Regions from separate parts of the Paenibacillus sp. AN1007 genome, predicted to be linked through region 1. Evidence: riboswitches for the same ligand, from Rfam matches in the RefSeq annotation. Region 1 holds a riboswitch; the other holds the start of a gene.

Region 1 (5,845 bases):
AGAGGCTCTTGCCTCCCGGCCGGGAGAACGAGAGCCTCTTTGATGTCTTCGTGTCTTAACGGCAATGCTTACTTTTTCTCTGCCAACCACATAGCGATGTGAGCAATTTCCTCATCCTGCAGTCTGCCTTTGAAAGAAGGCATGCCGCCTTTACCTTTGACAATGGTAGAGTAGATTTTCTCCACATCATCCTTGCTACCGATGTTGGCAAGTGCAGGACCTACCCCACCTTGAAGCTGATCACCGTGACAAGAGATGCAGTTCGCTTTCACCAGCGTCTCAGCCTGTCCGGCATCCATAGCTACTTCAGGCATGGACGGTTTGGCTTCTTGAGCCGCTTCCTCTTTACCTGGAAGCGTAAACATTAAAACAATAGCTAAAGCACATGCTGCAAAAAATACCCCGCTCATGATCCATTTGTGCATCCCTTGTGTCCCCTCCAGAATGAAAGATCATCTAACCCAAACTATCCCTATCATTATAACGGAAGCTGTCGTTACATCATAGCATTTTGTGGTAATTTTTTGAACTAATCACAAAAGAGAGACAAAATGAGACCATTTTATCTGCAATTTACTCTCTCGGACCCTCGTAGACCATGCAGTGGAAGGGCATCAGGCCGGTCGGGGTTTGACGTTCATATGTATCCTGGATGACAAATCCGCATTTCAGATATACCTGAATGGCGCGATTGTTCCAGGTAAGTACTTCAAGATCGATCTCGTTAGAAGGATTACGGCGAATGGCTTCTTGAACGATAGCTGTAACAAAGGCTTTTCCCTGTCCTTGACCGCACTTCTCCGGACGCATTCCGAGGCCAATCCGTGTCACACCCTGAAGCGGAAAATATTGAGCAAACCCATAGACCTGATCCTGTTGATCCAGGATAATCGCATACTGCTCATGACGCAGCCGTGCATCTCCAAATTCGACTTCCAGTGCTTTCATCTGATCCCAAGGCAGCCAGCTGTAAATATTGTATGGCGGATCATACTGCCAGCTGCATATAAGTGCTGCGTGTTCTTCCTGCATCGGTACAACACGAAACGTCAAAGGGGCTTCATTCTTCATATAACAGTGTGTGCTCCTCTCTTCCGTTACCCGTTCTTTGTTCACTCTACAAAAGAGCTGTTCATTTGGCAAGTTTTCAATTTTCAGAAAAAAAATGAAACAAAAGTCCGGCTCATTCCGTTTATATTATAACGGGATGGGTAAAAACATCATAAGGGCACGGACAAACGAAGTAAAATGAACCCTGATGGTTCGCATACATGTAATGATGGATGTGAGCAGCAGCTGCAGGGGGATAGAAGTACAAAAAAACCGCCGGATACATTCCTGCGGAGAATGTACCGGGCGGTTCTGTTTATGCTTCTACTTCGTTACAGTATAGTTAATGGTTCCAACATCATGTTGATTACAGCTTGTCCCTACTCAAGGGCCAGTGACTCATAAGTGTCCGTGCTCATAATCCGTTTAGCGCCAATGTAGCGGTTAGCCCAGTAGTTCTCGCTAAGAGAGCTGATGGTTACACCTTTGGAAGAAGAAGAGTGCGCAAACTTGCCATCTCCTACGAAAATACCTACATGAGATACGCCCTTACCTGTTGTGTTGAAGAATACCAGATCGCCAGGTCTCATCTCCATGCGGGATACGGAATCACCCATGTCATATTGAGAGCTGGATTGGCGAGCCAAATCAATACCTAGTTTGTCGAATACATACCGTGTGAAACCGGAGCAGTCAAAACCGTCAAGCGTTGTGCCTCCGCTTTTGTATGTAGTTCCCATTGCTGAATCGATGACTTTATCCATCTTAGAATCTGCAAATGCGCTGCCTGCACCAAGTGATAATGCAAATGTGAGGCTAAGTACTGCTGCGGTCAATTTCTTCTTAAACAAGTGATATACCCCTTCCAATGCCTGCGAGGTTAGCTTAAGGATTCGGTTGAAGGTCCCCTATGATCCCTCTGTATCAAGATCAATTCACCCATAACTGGTTCCCCCGCTTCCCAGGTGCAAGGAATTTGGCTCTGCTAGTTGTGCACCTGTAAAAAAACGAAAAGAAAATTTAATTTTAAAGTTTAGATTTAAAGTTGTTACAAATAAGGATTTAAAGATTACAAAGTTGTTACTAAAAACTCACTGCGATTATTGTACCAGAGGAGTGGTGCTTTGGCAACGTTTAGCAGTAAAATTAGCAAAAAAAACCTCGACCTTTGACGGGGGAAGGTCGAGGTTTGCGTATTTACACATCACAATGGATGAATTGTTTAACATGAGATGGTAACAATTTTTAAATGATCTAGTCAGTATTAGGGGACGATGTGGACTGCCATAAGCGGAAATGGGCACATACTTTCCACATGCTGAGCAGGCTTCTGGCAAGCGGATATGTCTGCTGTAGAATCAGTCCGGTAAGTCCGGTCAAGAACCATGAGGCAGATGTGAATACACCAAAGATGAATAAGTGCACCATTCCGAGTATCAGGATGATGCCAATGACTGTGAAGATGCGGGTTAAAGCAATCCAGAGCCCTTTGAGCATTCCGTGAAGACTTCCTTCTTCTCCCGGAGCAGAGATACCGAACTGCATATAGAGCATCATATGGTGCACAATCCATCCGTAGATGATCCATCCTGCAGCATATGGGATGCCGGGCAGCAGTAGATGAATAGAATGGAAACTGTCCATGAAGATTGAATACAGTTTAGGTATGAGCCAGTAAGCGGGAAGCAGCATAAGTATTGTGCGAATGAGGTGCAGCAGCAACATCGATTTCCACAATTTCTGGATGCCGCGAATGAACGGAATACGTTCTTCTGCGGCATTGAAATGCTGCAGGGAATAGAGCAGGCCTGCCTGAATAAGAGGGCTGACCAGCAGGCGAAGCAGCAGCATCCCTCCCAGAATCCAGAGATAGCGCTGGACCTCAGGGCCGGACAGACGCAGCTGGCTCTCCATTTTGAACAAAAGCGTGCTCAGCTCTCCAGCATCCTCGGTCGGATAACGAAGCAGGAGAGGAACAACTGCCGACTGAACCAACCGGTAGATAAAATAGCCCCATACAAGCTGATAGAGAAATAAAATTGCAGCAATGAACATATGCTGACGGACGAGAAACCAGCCTTCGCGAATTTTTGCTTTCACCGTCTCCACCTCACCATGACAGACCTCCGAATACAGCTTCAATTAGTTTCGCAGCACTCATATTCCAGCGGGACTGGACTTGCTCGTCCAGTTTAGTTCTCAGGAAATTGTTCATATGGCGGTTCTCCAGCACGATGTCATATAAGGGATCGGTCATCGCCCAGGAGACGGGAGAGGTATACGTGAGTTTATAGGTAATGCGATCCTCCTTGCCGTCCCATTGCTTGGTTACGGTATGTCCATCCTCAAAAGCGATCCGAACAGGAACCTTCGGAAAGTCACTTCCTTTTTTGACAACTGTAATTGAGGATTCGTACAAGGTTTCCCCATCCTTTTCCGCAGGAATAACCTTGATCCTCTCCACGGCAAAGTCAGCCATGCCGTCGTTGTAAACGTATTGGTCAAAGTAATCAGCCCAAGAGGCCCGGGTAACTTGTTCGACTACCTTTTGAAAATCGGCCGTTGCCGGATGTTTGAAGCGATATTTCTTAACATAGGTTGAAAGGATGCGTTCCATTTGTTTGGCTCCGACCTGCTGCTCGATGCCAAGCAGTACGAGCTTCCCCCGGGTATATACGTTGGATGCATACTGCTGCTGTGAGTCAAACTTCCAGGAGGGCTGTGTTAATGGAGCGGGAGATGTGATCAGCCCGGATTGTACAGGCAGGTTCGGGATTAGCCCGTATTCCTGTTCCATCAGTTTGTCTTCTGCGTATGAGGTGAATCCCTCATCCAGCCAGGCCTCCTCAAATTCATTGCTCGCAACCATGCCGTAGAAGTATTGATGCCCGATTTCATGCACCACCGTTCGCTCCAGATCGTAACCTGGGGTTGTATCATCGGCTCCGAAGGCCGTAATTAAGGTTGGATACTCCATTCCCCCAGCGCCATTTGCCGCTTTAGGCGGGACTACAATAGATAAGGTGGCATATGGATAAGGTCCGAACCACTTGCTGTAATTGGATAATGCGGCTTTGGCGGCAAAGAGATAACGTTCCTTCAGATCCTGGTGTGCCGGGTCGAGATAAAGCTTGATGCGCACACCCGGCACGTTAGGAGCTGAGAAGGGCTCCTCTGCATATACAAAATCAGGTGAGGCTGCCCAAGCGAAATCATGTACATCATCGGCATAGAACTGGTACACCTTCTCCCCATTTTTCAGAACAGCCTGTTGGGTTGGGAATCCGGTTGCGGCTACTTTGTATGTTTCGGGTACCCGAATACGAACACTATAGATGCCAAAGTCGGAATAGAACTCGGAATTGCCATGATACTGATGCAGGTTCCAGCCTTCTGCTGTACGGCCTCTTCTTCCTGCAGGTTCGTAGGCGCTGAGTTTAGGGAACCACTGACCTGCCATAACAAAATCATTGGTTTTGCCCATCCGGGCGAAAATTTTCGGCAGCTCCACTTCGAACATTGTGCGGATTGTAATGCTTTCCCCGCCTTTTACGGGTTTCGGCAGCCGCACTTTAATCAGTGTTTTATCTTTGATGTTCCCGTCATCCGGCTGTACATACTGCATCCGGTGCAGCAGAGAAAGCCCGTCCTCTGTCTGCATATCAACAAACTTCATGGAGCCATAGCCATCTACCGGCATGACATCGCCCCGAAGCTTACCGCCGGATTCCTTCATAAATGTGCTATCTGCAGAGGAGAATGCATTAGGGTACATATGAAAATAAAGCTCGTTCACTGTTTTCTTCCCCGGATGGATCCAGGTGATCGCCTGTGTGCCCTGCAGTGTGTTCCCCTCGGTCAGCTTTACATCCATGTGGTATTCCACTACCCGATTGCTGTACACCTCGGCTGTAGGAGACTGCACGCTCTCCGGGGGGGCAGGGGTTGGAGCTTTAAGGTGGGGCTTGCCCGATTCCGGAGCGAGTATGGGCAGTTCAGATGAAGTGGAACGATTGTAACCGAGCATGATCCATATCCCTCCGGCAAGCAAACACAGGGCCAGGGATGCGGTGAGCCAGCTCTTGGCGCGTCGTGGAATCATCGATAAATACCTCCCGTTGACAAGCATCTACAGCATGTATATGTTTGCAATGGGCCGATTATTAGTTAAAATATTTGTATCAACTCTTGGAGGCTATAAACATGGACCAAAATGAGCAAAACGGCAAGAAACAGATTGCCTTGAATATCGTGAGTGCCAAAAGTAAACACAAAGGCTTCGGCGCAGGTTCTATTGATCTGAACAACCTTTCTCCGGTCATCATTGACCAGGGTGAAGCCAAGATTGACGTCGGTGCAATGCACGCAAAGAGTAAGGTGGAGCGCGGCATCAAATTTTCGACGAATCGAGAAGATGTTCCCAACGGACGTCAAGTGTGGCTGGTGTGGGTAGCTGTGGATCGTACGGAGCAAGGGCAGCTGTACGGTGGAGCGACGGCGTGTGAGATGTGGATCGATACAGAGGCCAAACGCGGCTGGAAGCTTCTCGCGGATCACGTGAACCGGATGGATTATGCATTGAAACGTCGGTTTATGCTGGATGAACTGGGAGCGGAAGAGAAAGCAGCGCTGAAGACACTTCTGATCTCTCATAATGAAGAGTGGTGGAATGCTTCACCGGATGAGTTGAAAGAAGCACTCGCTTAAGGTGCAAAAAAAGAACAGGCCCCGGATCAGAACTTCTGATCTCGGGGCTTGTTTTGCTTGCTGTAACTATGCTTGCTGTTATTCAGTC
Region 2 (5,845 bases), 2.1 Mb from region 1:
AAAAACTGCAGTATCTCCTGCCCTGTGGCGAAGCCGGCTCCGACAACGGTTCCGATGTAAGTAAATGCAATCTGCAGTACCCGGAATGCCTGTTTCATGTGTTACCCCTTTCAGGTCCCTTGATTGATTGGACATGCGGGTACCATAGTACAAGTTATGCTTGACCTATTAAAGTCATGACAGCAGCATAAGTTACAATTCTAAAATATGGATGGGATATGGACATGTGCCTGATTTCGCTTGAACTTGCAGCAGGATATATGATACTTTAAACCTCATAGGATAGGCTGGGAGGTCAAATCATGGACGTATTAAAACAACGAATTTTACAAGAAGGTGTCGTCATATCGGATCAGGTTTTGAAGCTGGACGGGCTTTTGAACCATCAAATCGATCCTGCATTAACCATGGAAATGGGACGGGAGTTTGCTGCACGGTTTCGCGAAAGCGGGGTAACCCGGGTAATTACGGTTGAATCTTCGGGGATTCCGGTTGCCTTTGCCGCAGCGCATGAATTGGGGGTTCCTTTGGTATTTGCTCGCCGCAAAAAAACGCTTCTGGCCGATCCTGACGCCTACTGCGAACGTGTACCATCCTTTACGAAAGGAATCGTAACGGACATCATGGTATCTCGCGAATACATTCATGAGAATGACCGTATTTTGTTCATTGATGATATTATTGCCAATGGAGACGCTGCCCGCGGTGTCATCAAGATTATCGAGCGTTCTGGCGCGGAACTGGTTGGATTCGGTGTTGTGGTTGAGAAGTGCTTCCAGGCTGGTGCACGTACGATTCGGGAGCAGGGCATTCCGGTGGAAGCACTTGTACGCATTCGTTCGCTGAACAATGGCACGGTGCAGTTCGACGATAATGAAATGTGACTTTTTGAAGAAAATAGGACCTAATTTTTGAACTATGGCTTTGCATGGCCGTAGATTTCCTTTATAATGGGGGTATGTTAGGGAGAGGAGGCAGCACCATGGGGAACCAACCGGCAACGGAACAATTTTTTATTGATAAGCTGGCGGAATCGAAAGTTCATTTTGAACGTGCCCTGGATTGTAAACATACGGAATTCGATGACCTTTATCCCTATATGATTGAACATCCTCAATTTTTCTGGTACAAACGCTATGTTGCCTGGTCAGAATTACTGACGATTGTAGGCTTGTGTGAAGAGTTGTCCTTCTCTTGGAAAGAACAATTTACACCGCACCAAGTGGAGTACCTTGAAGAACGTGTGATGTCCGCCAAAGTGCTAGATTTTTGGTTCGAGAAGAACGACAGCAAAGAGCACGCGCAGCGGTAACTCTCAGTCGGGACATTTTCTTCGAATGACATGACAGTCCAATACAGTCACGTGAGACCTAAATGACTTTTCATTTAGGTCTCTTTTTGTAAGGTAATTTGAATATAGGAGTTCTGGACATGATTAGTGATACAGAGTTGGATGCCCTGCGTTTATCAGGGGAGAAAGTAAGAGTTGTGCGAGATGAACTGGAGTCGAATGATGTGACAGGCATCGTCGTTGCCTGGGATGATGAGCAGGTGCTGATTCGTCGTCAGAACCGCCGTGTGGTGAAGCTGGATCGCCGTTATCGTTACCAGTTGTTCAGTGAACCTCGCCAAAGTGTTCTGAGCGAATGATTAAATGTTTGGATTTACCATCGTGGAATGGCATAATTGCGGCATAGTCGAGAGAACATAGGTACAGTGGAAAAATTCGCTGTATTTACAGCCGAAAGGATGTGCTGCAAGCCATGACATTAATGAATGATAAAGTTCATGCTTATAAGGATCAGATTGGCGCTTTAAGCGATGTACTCCCAGACGTGGTGAAATCGTACCACGAGTTTACGGGGGAGTGTTTTCAGCCCGGTGTGCTCGATGCCAAAACAAAGCAGCTGATTGCACTGGGCATCGGTTTGTTTGCCAATAATGAAGTGTGCACGTTCTATCATGTAGAAGAGGCTCGTTCCAAGGGAGCGACGGATCAGGAGATTATGGAGACTGTAGCTGTCGCTGGAGCTGTAGGGGGCGGTCATGCCTTGTCACAAGGAGCAATGCGGGTGCAGAAGGCCCTGCATTAGTTCGTTCGTTTGATCCCTTTACAAGGAAAAGAAAAGGAGACTCCGGAATGAACCGGTGTCTCCTTTTTTGTATTGCAGAATAGGGTGATCTTATAATTTTCCGATCATTTTGTTGTACATAAACTGACCTGTTACCCGTCTTGCCGTCACATAACGATCATTGAAATAAGGGTTCGAGAGCTTGGTGATGCTGACACCTTTGCTGCTGGAAGCATGTGCGAATTGACCTCCGCCAATGTATACCCCTGTATGTGAAATCCCTCTGCCGGTTGTGTTAAAAAATACCAGATCGCCTGTGCGAATTCCTGCTTTGGAAACGGGTGTCCCCGCTTTGGCCTGCTGCTGTGACGTGCGCGGCAGTTCAATGCTGTATTTATTAAAAAGATATCTCATAAACCCGGAACAATCGAAACCGGCCATCGTTGTGCCGCCCCATTTGTACGGGATGCCTGTCATATTGTTAACTACGGTATTTATTGTGCTTGCCTCAGTGGTTGTTGCCCCAGATGTAAATAGTACAGCAGCTCCAAAAATGGAGATAATCAGTTTTTTCAAAATCAATGTTCTCCCTTCGATGCCTACGGAGTTAGCTAAGGGTTCGGTAGAAGGTTCCCTATATTTCCTATGTATAAGAATAATTCACCCAAAATGGTTCCCCCGTTTTCAATCCTGAAACTCGGCAAATGAATAATTAAGTTTTTGTAACTATTTGAAACTATATTGCATAAATGCGTAATTGTCAAACCTGTTTTAACGTCTTCTTTGCGGCTCAATGTTAGCGGAATTATCGAATTTAGTCGGAATTATGTTTAAAACAGACTACTAAAGATTACAAAATAGTCATTAATGTTTCATCGGTGTAAGAATGGATAATAAACAAGTTTGTCAAGAGTTAAAAGCAATATTCCGTTCCGGTGAAATGAAGTTAATAAGCGTATGCTGCCGCATACATTGACAAAGAAAGAGATGCTGCATATGATGAGTTTATTAAATACATACAAATTTTGTATTTAAATTGCTTACAATGGGATTTATAATTCCGTTGTAAGCCAGAATGCACGGAAAATTTATGAATTGGGAGTGTGATGTTTTGTGAAAGCCAAAAAGTGGATGACGTTTGTACTCGCATGTTCCATGGTTTTTTCCACAGCAGGAATGGTCGTTCTTCCTGCAGCATCCGTATCCGCAGCTGATGCATCAGGCACAACCGCAAGTTTGTCTGATATTTTGAAAAATCAGCGCCCGGACGGAGGTTGGAGAAAAGATTACGGTCAGACATCAGGTGAATGGGCCAAATCAACGATCGATAATAAAGCTACATACTCCGAGATTAGAAGACTTGCGAAGGAATTCAAGAAAAATAAAGATCCGCGTTACTCGGCTGCAGCCATTAAGGGCATAAATTTTTTGCTTAACATGCAGTATTCCAACGGCGGCTGGCCGCAAATCTATCAAAGCTCCGGCTATCATAAGCATATTACTTACAATGATGACGCGATGATTAATGTGATGTTCATGCTCGATGAAGTTGCAGGCCGGAAAGGGGACTTTTCTTTTATCGATACTTCACTTGCGAATCGCAGTAAAAATGCGGTATCTAAAGGGGTTGACGCCATTTTGAACACGCAGGTGTCATCCGGCGGGAAATTGACGGTTTGGGGTCAGCAGCATGATTCCAGTACGCTGAGACCAGCAGGCGGAAGAAGTTACGAAGTGCCTTCGCTAACGGCTGCTGAGAGTGTAAACATCGTCAAGTTTCTGAAGACAAGACCACCCAATGCCAGAATAACGGCATCCATTAAAGGCGCTGAAGCCTGGTTTAACAAAGTGAAGATTACAGGATACCGATATGAGAGAGGGAACGGAGACAGCCGGATTATTGCGGATTCCAGCGCTTCACCAATCTGGGCTCGTTTCTATGAGCTTGGTACGGACAGACCTATTTTTGTTGGTCGTGACGGGATTGTGAAATATAAGCTGAGTGAGATCGAGAAGGAAAGAAGAGGAGGTTATGCTTGGTATGGCAGCTGGCCTTCCAAGCTGTAGTAACCTGTTTTTTGGAATCTTCTTAAGCTTGTTTTATTGAATTTACATTCTGAAGGAAGAGTATAAGAAGAGTCTAACAGGTTCGAACCAGATCTTAAGATCTGGTTCGAACCTGTTAGATGTTTTAAGTGTTGACATAATGGATCTCGCATGATATATTATTTCTTGTCGCCGATAATAATTGGTGAGACTAGAATATGCGGTCGTGGCGGAATTGGCAGACGCGCACGGTTCAGGTCCGTGTGGGCTAACCCCCCGTGGAGGTTCGAGTCCTCTCGACCGCATCAGATTAAAAAAGCTCCTTCAGGACATGTCCTGAAGGAGCTTTTTTAATCTTTTTGGTCATAAGCCAGTCATTCGATGAGGGGAGCCCGTCCTGCAGCTGCGCGATGCTCGTTCACACATCGATCCGAGCTACTGCAGAAACGGGGCTTGGCCACTTTTTGCCATGATAGAAAGATGTAGAGCATGAAGCAGACCAATATTAGGATGAAGATTATAATGCAGCAGTAACCGTGATGTTATCAATATTGGGTCCTTCTGAACCTGTGGTTACGATTCGAAGGGTATTTGTACCTGAATTCATAGGCACTTGAATGGTTTTCTCACCCCAGGTTGACCAGCTCCCTGTTGCCTCAAAGGGTTGGTTGCTGATTACTTTGGTGCCGTTAACATAAATGTCTAGGTTTCTTGTACCACTTTCCAGAGCATAACGGAACTTGACATTTTTAGTGCCGGTAATCGTGTTGTTGATTTCATTCCATTGAATTGCGGAACCTGTATACGCGTTAAAGTTCACGTAACCGGAACCGGAGAAACCTGGGTACAGGTTCTCAATCACTGCATCGGTAAGCGTTGTTCCTGTTTCAGCCTCATAAGTGGTACCTGTGCCTACATTCCCGCCGCCACCAGTGAGGTTAGCAACAAATGTAGTCACACTCCGTGCTGGAAGCTGCGCGGTGAATGCGCCATTGGAAACGTTAATCGGTGCAAGGCTCGCCAGATTACGGCTGCTGTCCGTAACATATGAAGAAACGGTGGAAGCATTACCATTCTGCAGTACAAATCGTTGGTTTGCAGACGAAGTACCGCGGTTGATGGCTACGATCACGACTTTGTTATCGCCTTTATAGGCAGATACAAAGGTATTGGTATCCGGGTTTTTGGAAGCATCTACTCTGACATATCCAGGGCGAACAAATTTGGAGAAATGAGCCATGTTATAACCACGCTTGCTGATCGTTCCATCTTCCTTCATCGGACTATATTGTCTGCGGATATACCACCATACATAAGCTTGGAAGTCGCCTTCAACCATTGCATTGTGCATATGGTACGATACGTCCAACGCTTCTGGCCAGCGGTCAGCGGAGTTGTTGTCACTGTTTGGATAATAGACTTCTGTCATCCACAGCTCTTTACCGGCTCCTTTTTGCTTAAAGAGCGGGTATGGGAAATCTTTGAACTGCGTTCCATACGTATGAGCTCCCAAGATGTCCATATTGGCGAGTGCCTGCGGATCATTCAGGATAGGGTCAGATATATTTTTCAAGTATTGGAAAGATTCAGGGGCCATAACTTTGGTACCTTGAATACTGCCTGCATTTTCCTTCATAAAACGAAGGATTTCCTGCGGGGTCCACCACGTCCAGTCGTGAGCGTAATCCGGCTCGTTCTGCACGGAGATCGCGTACAGGTTCACGCCG

What was found. Region 1 has a riboswitch for cyclic di-AMP ahead of ABXS70_RS25635 (C40 family peptidase). Riboswitches for the same ligand answer to the same signal wherever they lie in the genome.
Region 2: linked by a shared signal. The riboswitch ahead of ABXS70_RS15870 (C40 family peptidase) and the one ahead of ABXS70_RS25635 (C40 family peptidase) in region 1 are both predicted to bind cyclic di-AMP.

The regions. Positions count from the first base shown of each region.
Region 1 is NZ_CP159992.1:5,692,752-5,698,596, reverse strand. It holds gene ABXS70_RS25645 (cytochrome c) at 69-425, opposite strand; gene ABXS70_RS25640 (GNAT family protein) at 574-1,071, opposite strand; gene ABXS70_RS25635 (C40 family peptidase) at 1,431-1,886, opposite strand; cyclic di-AMP (ydaO/yuaA leader) riboswitch at 1,905-2,042, opposite strand; gene ABXS70_RS25630 (hypothetical protein) at 2,305-3,150, opposite strand; gene ABXS70_RS25625 (M1 family metallopeptidase) at 3,161-5,152, opposite strand; gene ABXS70_RS25620 (YwhD family protein) at 5,254-5,757, shown strand.
Region 2 is NZ_CP159992.1:3,594,248-3,600,092, reverse strand. It holds gene ABXS70_RS15895 (hypothetical protein) at 1-98, opposite strand, end outside; gene ABXS70_RS15890 (xanthine phosphoribosyltransferase) at 303-884, shown strand; gene ABXS70_RS15885 (hypothetical protein) at 983-1,312, shown strand; gene ABXS70_RS15880 (hypothetical protein) at 1,432-1,650, shown strand; gene ABXS70_RS15875 (carboxymuconolactone decarboxylase family protein) at 1,764-2,093, shown strand; gene ABXS70_RS15870 (C40 family peptidase) at 2,184-2,648, opposite strand; cyclic di-AMP (ydaO/yuaA leader) riboswitch at 2,654-2,785, opposite strand; gene pelA (pectate lyase) at 3,186-4,139, shown strand; tRNA gene ABXS70_RS15860 (tRNA-Leu) at 4,339-4,423, shown strand; gene ABXS70_RS15855 (carbohydrate-binding protein) at 4,636-5,845, opposite strand, start outside.